DNA from 2 places in the Arthrobacter sp. FW306-1B-F12A genome. Region 2 is predicted to be linked to the other one. Evidence: predicted binding sites of a transcription regulator. Region 2 holds the regulator's gene; the other holds the start of a gene.
What was found. The regulator HrcA, encoded in region 2, represses chaperone genes, less so after heat shock. The targets are predictions, from matches to a motif close to TTNGCACTCGNNNNNNNCGAGTGCNAA.
Positions count from the first base shown of each region.

Region 1 (3,434 bases), on a different contig from region 2:
CTGAGGCCGGCGGCGAAGCCGGGCAACCACTCACGCAGACCGGGACCGAGATCTTCGCTGTCGCACGCCAGCTGGACGCAGGCTTTGAGGTAGCTCAGCTTGTCCCCGGTGTCGTATCGACGGCCACGGAAGACCACTCCATACACGCCGCGGCCTTCGCCCTCCTCGGCGGCCAGGACCTGGAGGGCATCCGTCAGTTGGATTTCCCCGCCGCGTCCCGGCTCGGTGTGCTCAAGGACGTCAAATACGGCGGGGTGAAGCACGTAGCGGCCAATCACGGCCAGGTTTGATGGAGCTTCATCTGCGGCTGGCTTTTCCACAAGCTGCTTGATCCGGACGTAGCCGTCTTCGCCGATATCCTCGATGTCAGCGCAGCCATAGGAACTGATCTGGGAGGGCTCCACCTCAATGAGGGCTACGACGGATCCGCCGGTCTTCTGCTGGACCTCAATCATGTCGCTGAGGAGAGTGTCCCGGGCGTCGATCAGATCGTCACCGAGAAGAACCGCGAACGGTTCATAGCCGACGTGCTGCTTGGCACGCAGCACCGCATGGCCCAAGCCCTTCGGGTCGCCTTGGCGAACATAGTGGATGTCGCCCAGGCCGCTCGTGGCCTGTACAGCGTCCAACTTTGTGAGGTCTCCCTTGGCCTCAAGGGTCGCTTCAAGAGCCGGGACACGGTCAAAGTGGTCTTCCAATGCGCGTTTGTTGCGTCCCGTGATCATCAGGATGTCGTTGAGGCCGACGCCCACGGCTTCCTCAACCACGTATTGGATGGCCGGCTTATCGACCACCGGCAGCATTTCCTTGGGCATGGCCTTTGTAGCCGGCAGGAATCTGGTACCGAGCCCCGCAACGGGGATCACGGCCTTGCGGACGGCGCAGCTATTGGAAGTCACCGGACTAATCTAACGGAAGGAGCTGGACATTGGGCAAAAGAGTCCCGGGGCGCACAGCGGTGAAGCTCCCTTTCCTGCCCATCCCCGGGCCGCACAGCAGCAAGAACTGGAGCAAAGATGACTTTGAAGGACGATATCCGCCGGGACAACCGCAAGCGCAGGCTCACCTTGACCGCGCAACAGCGTGCTGACGCTGGAACGGGGATTGCCCGCCATGGCCTCCTGTGGGCGGATGCGGTTACCCAAGGGAATCCGTCGACTTTCGCGGCTTATGTCGGCGTGGCTGCCGAGCCGCCGACAATGCCCTTGCTCGCTGCGCTCCACGCCGCCGGGCACCGGGTCCTCCTTCCCGTCTGTGAACCGGAACGGCGTCTGAGCTGGGTCTATTGGACACCGGAAACGTCTTTTGTCCGCTCGAACTACGCCCCGATTGACGAGCCCGTGGGCGAACGATTCGACAGTGGCGTCATCAAGGATGCGGCTGGAATCTTCCTTCCGGCCACCGCGGTCGATGAAAGCGGAAACCGTATCGGGCAAGGGGGCGGTTACTACGACCGGCTCCTCGACAAGCTCGACGCCGACGGGCAGCGTCCGCCGACTGTCGCCGTCGTATATGACCACGAAGTGCTGCCCGCGGGGACGATCCCCGCACAATCATTCGACAAGCCGGTGGCCGAGGCACTTACCCCTTACCGGGTTGTACGCCTGGTTGCGGCGGCTTGACCGAGTTTGAGGTCTGTCTACTCCGCCACATTCCGTAGTAGCGGCCTCGACTCCGGATGATAGAATTGGCACTCAGGCCCTGCGACTGCTAATGGACGGAACAATCCGCCTTGGCAGCACAGGACCTGCAGTTCGTCCCGGAGGAGGATCACCAGTGCCCACATATGCCTATGCCTGCAAAGACTGCGGACATGCCTTTGACATCGTTCAGGCTTTCACGGACAGCTCGCTGTCCGACTGCCCTGAATGCCAAGGGTCGTTGCGTAAGAAGTTCAACAGCGTGGGCGTCGTCTTCAAGGGATCGGGCTTCTACCGCACCGACTCCCGGGATTCCAAGGGAAGCACCGTTTCGGCCGCTCCCGCCGCACCAGCTGCGTCTCCGGCTCCGGCGTCGGTTCCGGCGGCTGCCGCGAGCTGATAGCGTTTCCGGCTGCCCCCGGTTTTCCACATAGCACGACGTTTCCACATAACTCAACGTTTCCACATAGCTCAATAGGGCCCTGCCACGGGACCTGCGTGCCCCGTTAGCGTGGCACCATGCCAAAAATCCCGAACGTATCCCCGGGCCCTGTGCCTGCCGGATCTTCGTCGCTCCCGCGCGATAGGATCCCGTCGCCGATGAGCATGGCCCGTACGCGTCGCCTTCAGGTTCTTCCTTTCAGGGCGGGCGGGCGCCTCGGCGCTCCCACGCGACAATCCGGGCATCGACGCTTCGCTGGCTGGCTAAACCACAACCGCCGCCTCGTGGTGGCCCTTCTGCTATGCGTGGCCGCCGGGATCGCGGTCCACCAGCTGACTCCCCCTTCGGAGCAGCGAGTCACGGTCCTGGCCGCCGCGCGGGATCTTCCTGCCGGGTCCACTTTGATGGATTCCGACCTCAAACCCCTCGAAGTCCTTCCAGATGGAGTTCCCGCGGGGGCGCTCTCCCCCAAAACCGGATACGGCGGGAAGCAGCTTGCCTCGCCCCTGCGAAAGGGGCAGATCCCCACGGACGCCCAACTCCTGGGACCGGGCCTGCTCACCGGCACCGCACCCGCGACGGCGGCCGTTCCACTTCGCATGGCCGATCCCGCTTCAATCCAGCTCATCTCGCCGGGCCAGGTGGTCGACGTTGTGCTCACCGCAGCAGATGGGCCTGAAGGGCCCGGCAAGAAATCCGAACTCCTGGCATCTGCGGTCCCGGTCTTGTGGACGTCCGGGCAGGGAGGCAAGGCCACCCAATGGTTGGGCACGAACGAGGCGGACGGCCTTGTGGTTGTCGCCGCCAATCCGCAACAGGCCGAAATCCTCGCCGGAGCTTCCACGCGAGGGAAACTGTTCTTTGTCCTCGTCAATCCCTCTGACAACCGGCAATCCCGAGCCCCGGCCGGATAACCACGAGCAAATGGAGGGTTCAGCCCCAGTGCGGGGGCCTTTGCTCCTTCAGCCAGGCGTCGTGGTCATAGCCAGGCTCATCGCCCCAACGGCGTGGATCATCCTCGGAGGCTTTCTTGGGGAGAATACTCTCTCCTGCCGGCTTCCGCTCCGGTGCGGGCTTCACTTTTGTTTTCTCCTGCCCGTCCAACTCCGCGTCAGGGCCCAGCGCATCGGCACTGGTGTCCGCAGCGCGCTTGGATTGAGTGCTTTTGCTTTCCGCCATTGCGCTTCCTTAGGGGATCGCCGGTCCCGAGCCAGTGCCTTGCGTACCGCGGGGGCCTTGCATACCATCAGGCCCGGCCGTGGCCTGGTCCGCCTGACTGTTCAGTTCCAATTGTTCAACATCAACATCCAGGAATCCATCCTGGACGGCACCATACGAGGGTGCCGTCGGCT
Region 1 covers NZ_JBYSXD010000014.1:14,684-18,117, reverse strand. The annotation lists gene galU (UTP--glucose-1-phosphate uridylyltransferase GalU) at 1-899, opposite strand, end outside; gene AC3WJU_RS09145 (5-formyltetrahydrofolate cyclo-ligase) at 1,017-1,622, shown strand; gene AC3WJU_RS09140 (FmdB family zinc ribbon protein) at 1,777-2,040, shown strand; gene cpaB (Flp pilus assembly protein CpaB) at 2,241-2,996, shown strand; gene AC3WJU_RS09130 (hypothetical protein) at 3,016-3,261, opposite strand; gene AC3WJU_RS09125 (AAA family ATPase) at 3,271-3,434, opposite strand, start outside.
Region 1: the regulator HrcA is predicted to act here: its motif matches at 1,688-1,714, upstream of AC3WJU_RS09140 (FmdB family zinc ribbon protein).

Region 2 (3,434 bases):
TTCGCGTGGGCTTTTGCCGCCCGGTCACCCTTCCAGCGCACGATGGAACGTTCCGCCTGCCAGGGCACGACGGCGTCGATCCCGAGTTCCGTAGCCGTTTCGACGGCGAGCTCGTCCCGGTCGCCCTTCGCGAGGGCCTGGACCAACACGAGCCGTACGGCTGGCTGGTGTTCCTCCTGGACGGCGGAGGCAACGACCGTCAGGGTTCCCTGCCCGGATTCGGCCACCGTGCCCGTGAGCCGTTTGCCGGCACCGTCGGCGATATCGACGGCTTCGCCGATTTCCAGGCGCTTGACGGTGACAGCATGCCTGGCTTCGGCGCCGTCAAGCATGAAAGAGTCGCCAGGGCCGAGCCCGTCAAGCGATCCGGCAGCTGTGAAGAATACGGGGTTGCTCACCGCTACAGGTTACCGAGCTTGTCCCGCAGCTTCGCGAACATACCTCCACTGGCCACAAGCTTGCCTTCGGTGAACTGCTCCCCGCGCAACTTGGCCAGTTGGCGAAGCAGGTCTTCCTGTGCGGCGTCGAGCTTGCCGGGCGTCTCAACGTGCAGGTGCACCTTGAGGTCTCCCCTGCCGTAGCCGCGGAGATGGGTGACGCCCAGCCCGCGCAGGGTGATGACTTCGCCGGACTGCGTGCCGGACTTGACGTCGATTTCCTGGGGACCGTCGAAAGTCTCAAGCTGGAGCTCGGTACCCAGCGCCGCGGCGGTCATGGGGACGCTCAGCGTGGCGTGGAGGTCGTCGCCTTCCCGTATGTAGGTGGAATCGCTGTTGACCCGGATCTCCACGTAGAGGTCGCCGGGAGGCCCGCCTGCGGGGCCTGCTTCGCCTTGCGACGACAACTGGATGCGGGTCCCGGTAGCGACGCCGCCAGGCACCTTGACGGTCAGCGAACGTCGGCTGCGGATGCGGCCCTGGCCGTTGCACTCATTGCAGGGATCCTTGATGATCGAGCCGAAACCTTCGCACGATCCACACGGCGCGGCCGTCATGACCTGGCCGAGGATCGAGCGCACGGCCCGCTGGACCTGGCCCGAGCCGCCACAGATGTCGCAGCGTTCCGGGTGGGTGCCCGGTCGGCAGCATGAGCCTTCGCACGTGGGACAGATGACTGCAGTGTCCACTTCGAGCTTTTTGTTGACACCGAAGACGGCTTCGCGCAGGTCGATGCGGACACTGATCAAGGCGTCCTGCCCGCGGCGCATGCGTGACGCGGGGCCTTGCATGCCGCCACCTCCTCCGCCGAAGAAGGTGTCGAAGATGTCCTGGAAGGCGAATCCCTGGCCCGCGTAGCCGCCGCCGAAACCGTTGTCGGTCCCGTTCTCGTTGCCGGTGGCGTCGTAGACGCGGCGCTTCTGTGGGTCGGAGAGGACCTCGTAAGCGTGAGTCACCGCCTTGAATTCCTCTGCAGCGCCGGCCCCGGGGTTCACATCGGGGTGCAGCTTACGTGCGAGTTTGCGGTAGGCCTTCTTGATCTCCTCGCCGGTTGCTTCCGGCGAGACGCCCAGAACGTCATAGTGACTGCTCAAAGTCGGTATCTCTTCCTTGTTTACGGTTCCACTGCGTTTCTTGCGGGGCGGTTTCCAGCCGAGGCCGTCAGCCGCCCAGAATGCGGGAAAGGTAGCGTGCGACGGCACGGACGGCCGCCATGGTGTTGGGATAGTCCATGCGGGTGGGTCCAAGAATGCCGATCTTGGCACTGCTGCCCGGACCGTAGCCCGTGGCAACCACCGAAGCCTCGGAGAGGCCGTCGTAGGGGTTTTCGCGGCCGATACTCACCGTGACGCCCCGGGGGTCTTCCGCCATGTCGGACAAAAGCCGCAACATGACCACCTGTTCCTCAAGCGCTTCGAGGACCGGACCGATGCTCAGCGGGAAGTCCACGTTGGAGCGGGCCAGGTTTGCCGTGCCTGCCATGACCATGCGTTCGTCGCGGCTCCGCTCGGCAAGCCTTTCCAGGCCGTGGGCAAGGGCGCCGGCAAGGTTCCGAAGCGCCGGCGGGCACAGGGCAACCACCGATGGCAGCACTTGCGGCATGAGGTCGAGCTGGGAGCCGGCGATGCTTCCAAGGAATCGCGCCCGCAAGGCCATGAGTTCGTCGTCAGTGGTGTCCGTCGCGGCGTGCACAACGCCCTGTTCCACCTTGCCCGAATCGGCGATCAACACCACCAGGACCTGGCGCGGTGCCAAAAGGACAAACTCAATGTGCCGGACGCGCGCGCGGCTCAGGTGCGGATACTGCACGACGGCGACCTGGTTGGTCAGTTGGGAGAGGAGCCGGACGGTGCGCTCAAGGATGTCCTCGACGTCGTCAGGTCCCTCAAGCAAGGAGTGGATGGCCCGGCGCTCGGCGGCCGAAAGTGGTTTGACCTCGGAAATACGGTCGACGAACAGGCGATAACCCTTGTCCGTGGGAATGCGGCCGGCGCTCGTGTGCGGTGCGGCAATGAGGCCTTCTTCTTCCAAGAGGGCCATGTCATTGCGGATGGTTGCGCTCGACACTCCCAGATGGTGCCGTTCAACCAAGGCTTTGGAACCGACCGGCTCGCGGGAGTGAACGTAGTCCTCCACGATGGCGCGTAACACTTCAAGCTTGCGTGGTTCGCTCACTGCCCACCTCCAATCAACATTTCAACAGTTAGCACTCAACATGCCCAAGTGCTAACAAGTCTAGTATGAGCCACCTCGTTGTTAGCATTGGTACCGCTCGCGGCGAACATGATTCCCGCGCGGTCCTGCGCAATGCCACGGACCGTGACCGATCCCCTAGCGCAAAGTGGTGTGAAGACCGTGTCTTACGACAATTGGGGCCCGCAAGACCTCTCCTCGCCTGCCAAACGGCAACTGCCTGAGGTTCCTGTTGAACGCGGAATGGTTCTCGAAGACGTCCAGTCCGGCTGGGTCGGGGCCGTGACCAGGGTGGAGAAGTCCGGAGGCATGCACATTGTGGTGCTGGAGGATCGGCGGGGAAAGGCCAAGTCGTTCCGGCTTGGCTTCGGATTCCTGCTGGAGGGACAAGCCGTGAAGCTCCTGCCGCCTGCCCCACGCCCGGCCGCCGCCAAGGGGGCGGCGCCAGCAGGCAGGACAGCATCAGGATCCGTCCGAGTCGCCGGCCAGCGGGCCCAAGTCGCCAAGGCGAGCCGGATATGGGTGGAAGGTAAGCACGACGCCGAACTTGTGGAAAAGGTGTGGGGAGATGATCTCCGGGTGGAGGGTATCGTCGTCGAGCCGTTGCATGGCGTGGACGATCTCAAGGCGGCAATAGCCGCATTCTCCCCTGGCCCGGGCCGCCGTCTCGGGATCCTTGTGGACCACTTGGTCCCGGATTCGAAGGAGTCGCGGATTGCGGCCGACGCCATGACGCTGCCGGGCGCTGCAGGAAACGTCTTGATCGTGGGACACCCCTACGTGGACGTCTGGCAGGCAATCCGG
Region 2 covers NZ_JBYSXD010000010.1:76,559-79,992, reverse strand. The annotation lists gene AC3WJU_RS07575 (16S rRNA (uracil(1498)-N(3))-methyltransferase) at 1-398, opposite strand, end outside; gene dnaJ (molecular chaperone DnaJ) at 401-1,531, opposite strand; gene hrcA (heat-inducible transcriptional repressor HrcA) at 1,599-2,612, opposite strand; gene AC3WJU_RS07560 (DUF3097 family protein) at 2,793-3,434, shown strand, end outside.